3 regions of the Pseudomonas solani genome follow, and region 2 is predicted to be linked to each of the others. Evidence: riboswitches for the same ligand, from Rfam matches in the RefSeq annotation. Region 2 holds a riboswitch; each other region holds the start of a gene.
What was found. Region 2 has a riboswitch for cobalamin ahead of PSm6_RS29400 (TonB-dependent receptor). Riboswitches for the same ligand answer to the same signal wherever they lie in the genome.
Positions count from the first base shown of each region.

Region 1: another riboswitch for cobalamin. It lies ahead of cobG (precorrin-3B synthase); the one in region 2 lies ahead of PSm6_RS29400 (TonB-dependent receptor).
Region 3: another riboswitch for cobalamin. It lies ahead of PSm6_RS13760 (CbtB domain-containing protein); the one in region 2 lies ahead of PSm6_RS29400 (TonB-dependent receptor).

Region 1 is NZ_AP023081.1:3,023,437-3,027,460, forward strand. It holds gene PSm6_RS13685 (precorrin-2 C(20)-methyltransferase) at 1-540, opposite strand, end outside; gene PSm6_RS13690 (precorrin-8X methylmutase) at 540-1,166, opposite strand; gene cobG (precorrin-3B synthase) at 1,163-2,503, opposite strand; cobalamin riboswitch at 2,589-2,778, opposite strand; gene PSm6_RS13700 (bifunctional cobalt-precorrin-7 (C(5))-methyltransferase/cobalt-precorrin-6B (C(15))-methyltransferase) at 2,860-4,024, shown strand, end outside.
Region 2 is NZ_AP023081.1:6,481,691-6,485,714, reverse strand. It holds gene PSm6_RS29400 (TonB-dependent receptor) at 1-1,991, opposite strand, end outside; cobalamin riboswitch at 2,099-2,300, opposite strand; gene PSm6_RS29395 (PaaI family thioesterase) at 2,552-2,995, shown strand; gene PSm6_RS29390 (zinc-dependent alcohol dehydrogenase) at 2,999-4,024, shown strand, end outside.
Region 3 is NZ_AP023081.1:3,039,030-3,043,053, forward strand. It holds partial or broken gene cobN (cobaltochelatase subunit CobN) at 1-326, opposite strand, end outside; gene cobW (cobalamin biosynthesis protein CobW) at 387-1,439, opposite strand; cobalamin riboswitch at 1,536-1,729, opposite strand; cobalamin riboswitch at 1,788-1,999, shown strand; gene PSm6_RS13760 (CbtB domain-containing protein) at 2,102-2,284, shown strand; gene PSm6_RS13765 (CbtA family protein) at 2,295-3,002, shown strand; gene PSm6_RS13770 (cobalamin biosynthesis protein) at 3,076-3,486, shown strand; gene cobM (precorrin-4 C(11)-methyltransferase) at 3,483-4,024, shown strand, end outside.

The DNA.
Region 1 (4,024 bases), 3.2 Mb from region 2:
CTTCAGCTCCGCTTCCGGCAGCACGCCGGAGAGCACCGAAAGGCTCTGGTTGCGGTACACCAGCGGCACGCCGAGCACCGCGGCGCTGCCCAGCATGGAGCACACGCCCGGCACCACTTCGGCCTCGTAGCGCTCGGCCAGGCGGTCGTGCAGGTACATGTAGGAGCCGTAGAAGAACGGGTCGCCCTCGCAGATCACCGCCACGTCGCGGCCGGCGTCCAGGTGCTGGGCCACCTGCTGGGCGGCGGTGTCGTAGAAGTCGCTGATCACATCCTCGTAGGAGAGCGGCGGCTCCAGCTTTTCGGTGGTCACCGGGTAGACCAGGGGCATGCGCAGCTGCGACTCCACCAGGTGCTGCTCGATGATGCCGAAGGCATTGCCGCCCTGGCCCAGGTTGGCCTTCGCCTTGGCCACGAAGTAGCCGACTACTGGGGCCGACTGCAGCAGGCGCAGGGCCTTGAGGGTGATGAGTTCGGGGTCGCCGGGGCCCACGCCCAGGCCGATCAGCCGGCCTTTGCCGGAATGTTCCTGCGCACCCATCACTCCACCTCCGTGGCCAGGGCGTTGATCGCCGCCGCCGCCATGGCGCTGCCGCCACGACGACCACGCACGATCACGTAGGGCACGCCACGGCTGTCGGCGGCGAGCATGTCCTTGGATTCCGCCGCACCGACGAAGCCCACCGGGAAGCCGAGGATCAGCGCCGGCTTCGGCGCGCCGGCATCGAGCATCTCCAGCAGGTAGAAGAGCGCGGTGGGTGCGTTGCCGATCACCACCACGCTGCCTTCCAGGTGTTCGCGCCAATGCTCCAGTGCCACCGCCGAACGGGTATTGCCCAGCTCGCGGGCCAGCTCCGGCACGCCGGCATCGTTGAGGGTGCAGATGACCTTGTTGTCCGCCGGCAGGCGCGCGCGGGTCACGCCCTCGGCCACCATGCGTGCATCACAGAGAATCGGCGCGCCAGCGGCGATGGCGGCGCGGCCGGCGGCTCCGGCACCGGGGGAGAAGCGCAGGTCCTGCACCACGTCGACCATGCCGCAGGCGTGGATCACGCGCACGGCGAGCTTCTCCAGGTCCGGCGGGATGGCGGAGAGGTCCGCCTCGGCGCGGATGATGGAGAAGGAGTGGCGATAGATCTCCTGACCATCGCGGATGTAATCGATCATTCGGTGGAGCTCCAGCTGTCAGGCGTGGCGGCCAGCCAGGCGGCCGCCGCGTGTATGTCCAGGTCGCGCGCCAGCGGGCGGCCGAAGCCACCGGCGCCGTCGTCGCGTCGATAGAGGTCGTAATGGCCGTCGCCCGTGGCCAGCAGGGTCAGCGGCGCCACGTTGGCGGCGGCGCAGGAGCGCGGGCAGCCGCACAGGTGCACCTGGGCACCGTCGGGCAGCACGGCGGCCAGGGTCAGGGCGTCGGCCTTGGTGTCGGCCAGGCCCTTGGCGCAACCGGCGGAACCGGTGCAGGCCTGGATGCGCGCCAGGGGCGCGTCGATATCGGTGCACAGGCCCAGGGCCGTGAGCTCGGCCAGCAGCGGGGCGGTTTCCTGCCCCGGTACGTTGGGCAGCAGCACCGATTGCCAGGGGGTCATATGCAGGCTGCCGTCGCCGTGGCGCTGGGCCAGTTCGGCGAGGGTCAGCAACTGGCTGGCCTGCAGGCGCCCCAGGGGCGGGATGGCGCCCACCAGGTACAGGCCGGCCTGCAGTTGCGGCAGCACGCCAACGGGGCGCAGGTCGCTGGCAGCGCGGCGCCAGTTGCCGGCTTCATGCAACGGGAAGGGCAGGCGCTGGCGCAGTTCGGCCAGCAAACGCTCGGCGCCGAGGCTGCCGAGCAGGTCGCGCATGCGGGCCTGCTGCGGCGTGGCCAGTTCGAGGAAGAGGTCCAGCAGCGCCTCCACCAGGGCCGGCACCCGGGCGCCGGGTACCGCCGCCAGGGCAGGGGCGTCGCCGGTTTCGCGGGGCGGGCAGCCGGCCAGGCCGAAGGCGAACAGGCCGTCCTTGCCGGGCTCCATGGCGGCCAGCCAGATGTCGTTGGGGTGGTCGAGCATCGCCAGGGCTTCGCCGCCGTCCAGCAGCAGGGCGAACTTGGGCGAAAGCACGTGGAAGCGCGGGTTGTCTTCCAGCAGGGCCAGCAGGCGCGCGGCCAGGGGACGGATGTCCTGGAGCGCCTGCGGGTCGAGCCCGGCGGCGGGGCTGACCATCAGGTTGCGCACATCGTCCGCGCCCGGCGTGGCGGCGCCCAGGCCGATGGCCAGCAGCTCGGCGATCAGCGCCTGTTCGTTGCCCGGGGTCACACCACGGATCTGCAGGTTGGCGCGGTTGGTGGCTTCCAGCACGCCGCCGGAATGGCCATGGGCGGCGATCGACAGGGCTTCGGCCGTGCCGGCCTGCAGGCGACCGCAGGGCAGCTTGATGCGGCAGATTCCGCCATCCTTCGCCGGGACGATACGCAGCAACCCCGGGCAGGCCGAGGGGCGGACGGATGGAGCGCTGGAGGGAGCCTGTTTCACCGTGGTCACCGGGTCAGTTGCCGCGGCGACCGTGTTCCCCGCACGGGGAACCCTGGCACCGAGACACCCCGCTCGATGCGTGCACACGCGACTGGTGTCACCGGCAGGTCTCCTGGCTGGCAGGTCAGTGTCCGTCGCGGCCTTCCCGGTTTCCCAGTGGCACGGATCGCGAGAACTCGCTGCATACAGTTGCGGGGGCAGCCACGGCTTGGACCGTGTTCCCTCTTAGGCCGGGCGCAGTGGGCGCTCCGGCAACCGGTGAAGGGCGCTATTATGCCCGCTTTGCGCGGCTGTGGGATGCGGCTGGTTGTCGGATGCCCAACGGACGCGGCACGGTCGGATACGAGGAAAAACGCATGCAGCCCTGGCTGACGCTGGTGGGGATAGGCGAGGACGGCTACGCCGGCCTGGGCAAGGCCGCGCGCCACGCGCTGCTGGCCGCCGAGGAGGTGGTGGGCGCCCCGCGCCAGCTGGAATTGCTGCCCCATTGCATTCGCGCCCGGCGCACTGCCTGGCCCAGCCCCTTCTCCCTGGAGCCGTTGCTGCAACGCCGTGGCGCGCCGGTCTGCGTGTTGGCCAGCGGTGACCCGATGCTGTTCGGCGTCGGCGCCAGCCTGGCGCGGCAGTTGCCCGCCGACGAGCTGCGTGTGCTACCCGCGCCCTCGTCCACCTCCCTGGCCGCCGCGCGCCTGGGGTGGGCGCTGCAGGACACCAGCCTGGTCTCCCTGGTGGCGCGGCCCCTCGCTGCACTCAACCTGCACCTGCATGACGGCGCCCGCCTGCTGGTGCTGAGCAACGACGGCGCAAGCCCCGCTGCTATCGCTGGCCTGCTGAACGAACGCGGCTTCGGCCCCAGCGCCATGACCGTGCTGGAGCACCTGGGTGGCCCGGCCGAGCGGCGCATCGATGGAATCGCCGGCGAGTGGCCGGCCATGGAGGTCGCCGCCCTCAACCTGGTGGCCATCGACTGCCGCGCCGGCGAGCAGGCCCGGCGCCTGCCGCTCACCTGCGGCCTGCCCGACGACGCCTATCGCCACGACGGCCAGCTGACCAAGCGCGACGTTCGCGCCATCACCCTCGCACGCTTGGCCCCGCAACCCGGGCAACTGCTCTGGGACGTGGGCGCCGGCAGCGGCTCCATCGGCATCGAATGGATGCGCGCCCATCCCACCTGCCGCGCCCTCGCCGTCGAAGCCGACGAGGGCCGCCAGGCGCACATCCGCCACAACCGCGACGCCCTCGGCGTGCCCGGCCTGCAACTGGTGGCCGGCCAGGCCCCCACCGCCCTCGACGGCCTGCCCGCGCCCGATGCGGTGTTCATCGGCGGCGGCGTCACCGAACCCGGTGTGCTGGAGCGGTGCTGGAGCCAGCTCAAGCCCGGCGGCCGCCTGGTGGCCAATGCCGTGACCCTGCAGAGCGAGGCGGTGCTGGTGGCCTTCCGCGAAGCCCATGGCGGCGAGCTGACCCGCATCGCCATCGCCCAGGCCCAGCCCCTGGGCGGCTTCGACACCTGGCGCTCGG
Region 2 (4,024 bases):
CCGAGGTTGGCGTCGAGCACGGTGTAGCCCGGCACCTTCACGGTGTTGGCCGCGTCGGCGTAACGGGCGTCGACGTAGCGCGCGCCGAGGCCGGCGTCCAGGTCACGGCCCAGCTGCTTGCTCAGCCACAGGTTGGCGGTGCGTCGCGGCACGTCGGTGGGGCGGTTGCCGGAACGGGAGATCAGCTGGCCACCGGCGGACTCGTTGAAGTCGTCGTACTCGGCGCGCACCACGGCGGCGTTGGCCGAAACGTGCCAGCCCTGCTCCAGCGCCAGCTCCAGGGTGGCTTCCAGGCCATCGGAGGATTGCTGGCCGATCTGCTGGGTGGGCCGGGTCACCGACTCGCGGGAGAGCAGTTTCTTCTTGACGATGTGGTAGGCGGCCAGGGTCCATTCGCCGCGCCCGTCCCAGAACTGCTGCTTGAGGCCGAACTCGGTCTGCTTGGACTCGGTGAGGTCCATCTTCTGCTGGGTGGGGCTGAGGGTGATGAGGTTGCTCACCCCGTCCTCGCTGGTGGAGTACTGGCCGTAGAAGGACAACTGCGGCGTGGCGGCGAACACCAGGCCGGCGCGCCAGTTGCCGCCGGAGAGGCTGCTGTCGCTGCGGGTGTTGGCGCGCAGGTCGTCGCGGTCGATGTGGTTCTGGTCGCGGCGGATGCCGGTGACCAGGGACCAGCGCTCGTCGAACTGGGTGCGGTTCTCGGCGAACAGGGCGACGGTGCGGGTTTCGCTGCGCGAGTGCGGGCCGTAGGCCGAGGCGCTCTGGTAGTAGCCGGGCGTTGGGTTCCACGGGTCGACGTAGTCGCCGCCCACATCGATGTAGGGCGAGTTGTTCAGCAGGTTGAAGCGGATGCGGTTGAACTCGGCGCCCACCAGGGTGCGGCTGCTGAGGCCGAACAGCGAGTGGTCGAAGGTGAAGGTCTGGCGGTCGCCGATCTGCTCCTGCTCGTGCTTGATGCGCAGGTTCTCGGCGCGCTCCAGCTGGCCCAGGCCGGCGTCCCAGTTGTAGGCCTCGGCGTTGCGCCAGTAGCGGCGGCTCTTGATGTGGTAGAGCTGGTTGCTGGCGCTGATGCCGTCGGCCAGGGTCCAGTCGGTGACGAGCCGGGTCCACTGGTCGTTGTAGTGCTGCTCGGCGTTGTGCAGGTTGTAGTTCTTCTCCTTCAGGCTGTCGCGTAGGTGGCCGTCGATCAGCGGCGTGCCGAAGTAGTTCATCGGCGTGAGGTCGCCCTGGTCATGGGCCAGGGTGAACGCCAGGTCGTCGCGGGCCTGCCAGCGCAGGGCGGCGCTGAGGCCGAGGTTCTTCGAGTCGCCACGGTCGATCCAGCCGTGGCTGGTTTCGCGGTTGAGGTTGAGGCGGTAGCTGAGGGTGTCGGTGAGCGAGCCGCCGCTGTCCAGTGCCATCTGCTGGCGGTCGTCGGAGCCGTAGCCCAGGCGCAGGCGGTTGCGGATCTCGCCCTCGAAGGGCTTCTTCGGCACCACGTTGATCACCGCGCCGGTGGCGCCTTCGCCGTAGAGTACCGAGGCCGGGCCACGGATCACGTCGATGCGCTCGACCATCCACGGGTCGGTGGGGAAGGTGACGGTGCCCATGCCGGTGTAGAAGCGCGTGCCGTCGTAGAGTTGCATCACCGAGGCGTGGCCGGTGAAGCCCCGGGCCGAGAGCGCGGTGCCGCCGTTGCCGGGGGTGCCGATGTTGCTGATGCCGGGGGAGCGGGTCACGGCGTCCTGCACGGTGGCGTTGTTGCGCCCGCGCACCTCTTCGCCGCTGATGCTGCTGGTGCTGGCCGGGGTCTCCAGGGCGGAGAGGCCCAGGCGCGAGCCGGCGGGCAGCGGCGTGTCGAGGCTGATGGGGGCGTCGTCCGCCTGGCCGGTGACGGCGGTGGTGGGCAGGGCCAGGGCGCCGTCTTCGGCGTGCAGGGCGAGGGAGATAGAGAGCGCGAGCAGGCCGAGGGCGGCGCTTGCCGGAGCGTTGGAGCTGAAGGTGCGGGACATGTCGTTCCTATCACGTCAGGAATGAATGGAGCCCGGAGGGAATGCAAAGGCGTGCGCAGGCGCGAGCGCCCAAGCGAAAACCGGCCCGTGCCCGCCCACCGCGGGTTTGCCTATCGATGCTCCAGGCCGGTCTCCGGGCTTGCGAGGATCACGCGGCATTCGCCTTCCCATGCAGGTGCACAGTGGCGTTTCGAATGCAGCGCTCGCTTACCGTTGCGGGGGCAGCGCCGGACTGGTCCTGAGGACGCACCGGCTTCCCGTTTCACCCCACGCACGACGGCGTGGGACACCTGGAACGGCGCGCATATGACCATCCACACGCCCGGTCGTCAACGCCAGTGTGTTGCGGCAGATGGCGGAAAAGCCCGTTCCAGAGCCCTGTCGACCTTGCCGGAATGCCTTCTTTTTTGTCATATCAACAATGTTGATTTGAGAGTTGGCGCTCACGTATCGTCCGTCCACGGGCTGCAGGGCGATTCCCTCGCGCTGGCCCTGTGGAGGGCTGCCGGCCCTCCATCCCGCAATCGCTCGCCGACCCCGGCAGAGCCAGGAGCCCTGTGATGACCGATACCCCCAACAGAACCCTGCCTTCGGGCCTGCAACTCCTCCAGGCGGTGATCGCCGGCAAGCTGCCCGCACCCGCCATCGGCGACACCATGGCGATGAAGGTGGTGGGCGTGGAGCCCGGGCGCGTCTTCATCGAGGCGCGGCCGGATGCCCGCCACCTCAACCCGGCCAACGCGGTGCACGGCGGTTTCGCCGCCACCTGCCTGGATGGCGCGGCGGCCCTGGCGCTGTTCTCCACTCTGGCCGCCGACACGCCCTATTCGACGGTGGACCTGGGCGTGAAGTACCTGCGCCCGCTCAAGGTCGGCGAGCTGTACAGCGTCGAGGGCTGGCTGGTGGAGCGCACCCGCAGCCTGGCGGTGTGCGACGCCCATATCCGCGACGCGGCCGGCAAGCTCTGCGCCCGCGCCACCACCACCTTCAACGTGCGGGACTGAGCCATGCGCGAACTCATCGTCAAGGGCGCGGGGCGCCTGGCCTGGGAGGAGGCACCGTCGCCGGTGCTGGATTCGCCGCTGGCGGCGCTGGTACGGCCCATTGCCTCGGCCTCCTGCGACCTCGATCGGCGCCTGGTGGCCGGGCTGACGCCGTTCAAGCCGCCCTTCGCCCTGGGCCACGAGTGCGTGGCCGAGGTGCTGGAAGTGGGCGCACAGGTGACCACGGTGAAGCGCGGCGACCTGGTCTCGGTGCCCTGGAAGATCGCCTGCGGCACCTGCCGCCAATGCCTGGCGGGGCGCAGCACGGCCTGCACCGGTGTCGCCCGCCACGCGGCCTATGGCGTGCCGGCCGGCGGCCACTGGGGCGGGTTGTTCTCCGAGGTGGTGCGGGTGCCCTTCGCCGACGCCATGCTGGTGGTGCTGCCGCCGGGGCTGGACCCGGTGGCCGTGGCCAGCGCCAGCGACAACCTCACCGATGCCTGGGTGGCCACCAGCCGCCCGCTGGCGACGCGGGAGGAGGCGAAGGTACTGGTGGTGGGCGGCACCGAGAGCCTGGGCATTCTCGCGGTGCAGATGGCCCGCGCCGCCGGAGCCGCCGAGGTGGATTACCTGGATGGCGACGGCTACCGCGATGACCTCGCCGTGCGCAGCGGCGCCACCTTGCGCAACGGCGGCGACGGCGCGCTGAACGAGCGCTATGACCTGGTGGTGTCCGCCACCCGCGACCCGCAGGCCCTGCGCACCGGCCTGCTGGCGCTGGCGCCGGGCGGGCACTGCTCGTGCATCGGCATCATCTTCGAGGACCCGGCCATCCCGCTGTTTGGCATGTACATGCGCGACGTCACCCTCTCGGTGGGCGCCTGCAGCGTGCGGCCGCACATCCCCAGGGTGCTGGAGCTGGTGGAGCAGGGGCATTGCGACCCGCTGCTGGTGAGCCCCAGCGTGGTGCCCTGGGAGGAGGCGACCGAGGCATTGATCCAGCCGCTGGCCAAGTGCATCGTGGTGCGCGAGCGCATCACCTCGGCGGGC
Region 3 (4,024 bases), 3.2 Mb from region 2:
TGCGTGCCGCGCTCGGCCAGGGCCACCAGTTGCTCGATGCCGTAGCGCCAGTAGCCGACGCCGCCATGCACGGAGATGAGGATGACCTTGGCGTGCTGCAGCACCTCGTCGACGTAAAGGTCCACCGAGGCGTGGTTCTGCAGCTGCATGGGGTTGGCCAGGCGCAGGCTGGGGTAGTCCGCCGGCAGCTCGCGGGCGGCCTCGGCCAGCAGCGCCAGGTGCGAATCACCGCTGCAGAGGATCACCAGCTCGGCGGGCGTCTGGGCCAGGTGGGCGATGCCGTCGTCGGGGACGAAGCCGCCAGGTTGGGTGCGCAGCAGGTGCATGGCTCGGGCCTTGGCTCGGTGGTGCGGCCCTCTCCCGGGGGAGAGGAGCCGGTTCGGCGGTTACGCCAGGGCAGTGCGCAGTTCGTTGGCGATGGTGGCCGGGTCCAGCTCCTGGCCGATCACCACCAGGCGGGTGGCGCGGGTTTCGTCGGCCAGCCACTTGCGGTCGAAGTGTTTGTCGAAGCGCTTGCCGACGCCCTGTACCAGCAGGCGCATGGGCTTGCCGGGGATGGCGGCGAAGCCCTTGATGCGCAGCACGTCGTGGCGCTCCACCAGTTGGCCGAGGGCGGCCAGCAGGGCGGCCTCTTCCACTTCCGGCAGGTCGACGTGGAAGGAGTCGAACTCGTCGTGGTCGTGGTCCTCGTGCCCTTCGTGGTCGTGGTGGGTGGCGCGGCTGCCGATGTGCGCCTCGGCTTCGGCGTTCAGGCCCAGCAGCACGGAGAGCGGCAGCTTGCCGGCGCTGGCTTCGACGATCTTCACCGCCGGCGGCAGCTCCTCGGCCACTTCGGCGCGCACGGCGGCCAGGGCGTCGGCGTCGAGCAGGTCGGCCTTGTTGAGGATCACCAGGTCGGCGCTGGCCAGCTGGTCTTCGAAGAGTTCGTGCAGGGGCGACTCGTGGTCGAGGTTCGGGTCCTGCTTGCGTTGCTCGTCCACCTGCTCGGGGTGGGCGGCGAAGGTGCCGGCGGCGACGGCGGGGCTGTCGACCACGGTGATCACCGCGTCCACGGTGCAGGCACTGCGGATCTCCGGCCACTGGAAGGCCTGCACCAGGGGCTTGGGCAGGGCCAGGCCGGAGGTCTCGATGAGGATCTGGTCGAGGTCGCCACGGCGGGCCACCAGTTCGCGCATCACCGGGAAGAACTCCTCCTGCACGGTGCAGCACAGGCAGCCGTTGGCCAGTTCGAAGACGCGGCCCACGGCCTCTTCCTCGCTGCAGCCGATGGAGCATTGCTTGAGGATTTCGCCGTCGATGCCCAGCTCGCCGAACTCGTTGACGATCACCGCGATGCGGCGGCCCTCGGCGTTGTCGAGCATGTGGCGGAGCAGGGTGGTCTTACCGGCACCGAGGAAGCCGGTGACGATGGTGACGGGGAGTTTGGCCAGGGTTTTCATGCGCGGCAGCCCTTTGCTGGGAGTCGATCGGATCGGCGGGCGCGCGGGACGAGGGCACTGGGGGCCCGATTCGCCACCGGATCACCCCGCCCGGTTGTCTGGAAATTCGCCGAGGCAGGTCTCCTGGCTCACAGCCTGGCGCGATGCGCCGTCCTTCCGCCTTCCCGCCCGATGGGCAGTGGCTGTGGATAGGACCTCAGCTGTTCACAGTTGCGGGGGCAGCCACGGCTTGGCCGTGTTCCCTCTTAGCCGCGGCGCACGGCCGCGGAACCTCGAAGGGCCGAAGGCTACGCAGGGCGGGGGCGGCGGTCAATCGCGGCGGTTGACGGCCAGTCGGACTCGTGATGTTCTTGTGCGGTTTTTTCAGGTGTCTCGCGCCGTCGCGCGCGAGGTGAAACGGGAAGTCGGTGTGCCCCAGGGCGAGTCCGACGCTGCCCCCGCAACGGTAAGCGCACGTAGGGATCTGTAAGCCACTGTGTCCGGCGGACATGGGAAGGCAAACCCGACCAGCCATGGCTGGCGTCGCAAGCCCGGAGACCGGCCTGATCACTCTTTTGGCAACCCGCGGTGGGCGGGCGCACGCCGGAAATGCGGTCCCCGCGCGGCCGCTTTCTTCGCACGCGTTCCTCTTGCCGACTCACCCGCATCGCAGAGGAAGCACCATGTCCAGCAGCACACTGAGCCATTCGGCCGCCGCCGTCCCCCTGTCCAAACGCCTGGCCATCGCCATCGGTGCCAGCCTCCTGGGCCTGTCGCTGGTGTACTTCGCCGGCTTCTCGCACATCGAGGCGGTGCACAACGCTGCCCACGATACCCGTCACAGCTCCGCCTTCCCCTGCCACTGAGGGCGCAACCGTGATCAAGCGCATCGCCCAGACCGCCGGGTTCGCCGGTCTCTTCGCCGCCATCGTGCTGACCCTGCTGCAAAGCCTGTGGGTCACCCCGCTGATTCTCCATGCGGAAACCTTCGAGAATTCGGCATCGGCCGAGCAGACCGAACACGCCCACGAGCACGCCGCCGGCGCGCCCGCCCATGAACACGACGCCGAAGCCTGGGCGCCGGAAGACGGCTGGCAGCGCACCCTGTCCACCGGTGGCGCCAACCTGGTGGTGGCGGTCGGCTTCGCCCTGCTGCTGGCCGCGCTGTTCAGCCTGCGCGGCCCGACCCGCGCCTGGCAGGGCCTGCTCTGGGGCCTGGCCGGTTTCGCCACCTTCGCCCTGGCGCCGTCCCTCGGCCTGCCGCCGGAGCTGCCGGGTACCGCAGCCGCCGACCTGGCCCAGCGCCAGGTCTGGTGGATCGGCACCGCCGCCTCCACTGCCGCTGGCCTGGCGCTGATCGCCTTCGGCCGCAACTGGGTCCTGCGCATCGTCGGCCTGGCGCTGCTGGTGATCCCCCATGTGGTCGGCGCACCGCAGCCTGAAGTGCATGCGAGCCTGGCGCCGGAAGCGCTGGAGCACGAGTTCATCGCCGCCTCGCTGGTGACCAACGCGCTGTTCTGGGGCGCCCTGGGTTGGGCCGCTGCCTGGCTGTACCAGCGCTCCGCGAGCCAAGACCTGGCGTGAGCCGGGCTTCGCTGCCGATCGACCCCGCGCAGGGCCCAGCCCTTCGCGGGGTTTTGTTTTGTGAGGCCGGGCGATGACCCTGGTGGCCGGCCTCGGTTGCCGGCGCGGCTGCTCGGAGCAGGAGCTGCGCGCGCTGCTCGACGCTGCCCTGGCCGAGTACGAACTTGTACCCGGCGATCTCAGCGCCCTGGCCAGTGTCGACAGCAAAGCCGATGAGCCGGGGTTGCAGGCCCTGGCGCTGACCCTTCGCTTGCCCCTGGCGCTGCTGCCGGCGGCGCAGCTGGCGGCCTGCGAGGGGCGCTTGTCCGGCCTGTCGGCCATCGCCCTGCGGGAAACCGGCAGCCCCGGCATCGCCGAAGCCGCCGCGCTGGTACAGGCCGAGGCCCTGGCCGGCCGCCCGGCGCGGTTGCTGGTGGAGAAACGCCGCAGTGCCAACGCCACCTGTGCGCTGGCCTGCCCCCTTGAGGATGTGGATACCCCATGACGGTCTATTTCATCGGCGCCGGCCCCGGCGATCCGGAACTCATCACGGTCAAGGGCCAGCGGTTGATCCGCAGTTGCCCGGTGATCCTCTACGCCGGTTCCCTGGTGCCGGAAGCGGTGCTGGATGGGCATAGCGCCGAGCGGGTGGTGAACACCGCCGAGCTGCACCTGGAGGCGATAGTCGCCCTGCTGGCCGAGGCCCACGGGCGTGGCCAGGACGTGGCCCGGGTGCATTCCGGCGACCCCTCGCTGTATGGCGCCATCGGCGAGCAGATCCGCCACCTGCGCGCGCTGGGCATTCCCTATGAGGTGGTGCCCGGCGTCACCGCCACCGCCGCCTGCGCCGCGTTGCTCGGCACCGAGCTGACCCTGCCGGATATTTCCCAGACGCTGATCCTCACCCGCTTCGCCACCCGCACGCGGATGCCCGAGGGCGAATCCCTGGCGGAGCTGGCGCAGCACCGCGCAACCCTGGCCATCCACCTGGGCGTCAGCCACCTGCCGCGCATCGTCGAAGAACTGCTGCCGCACTATGGCGC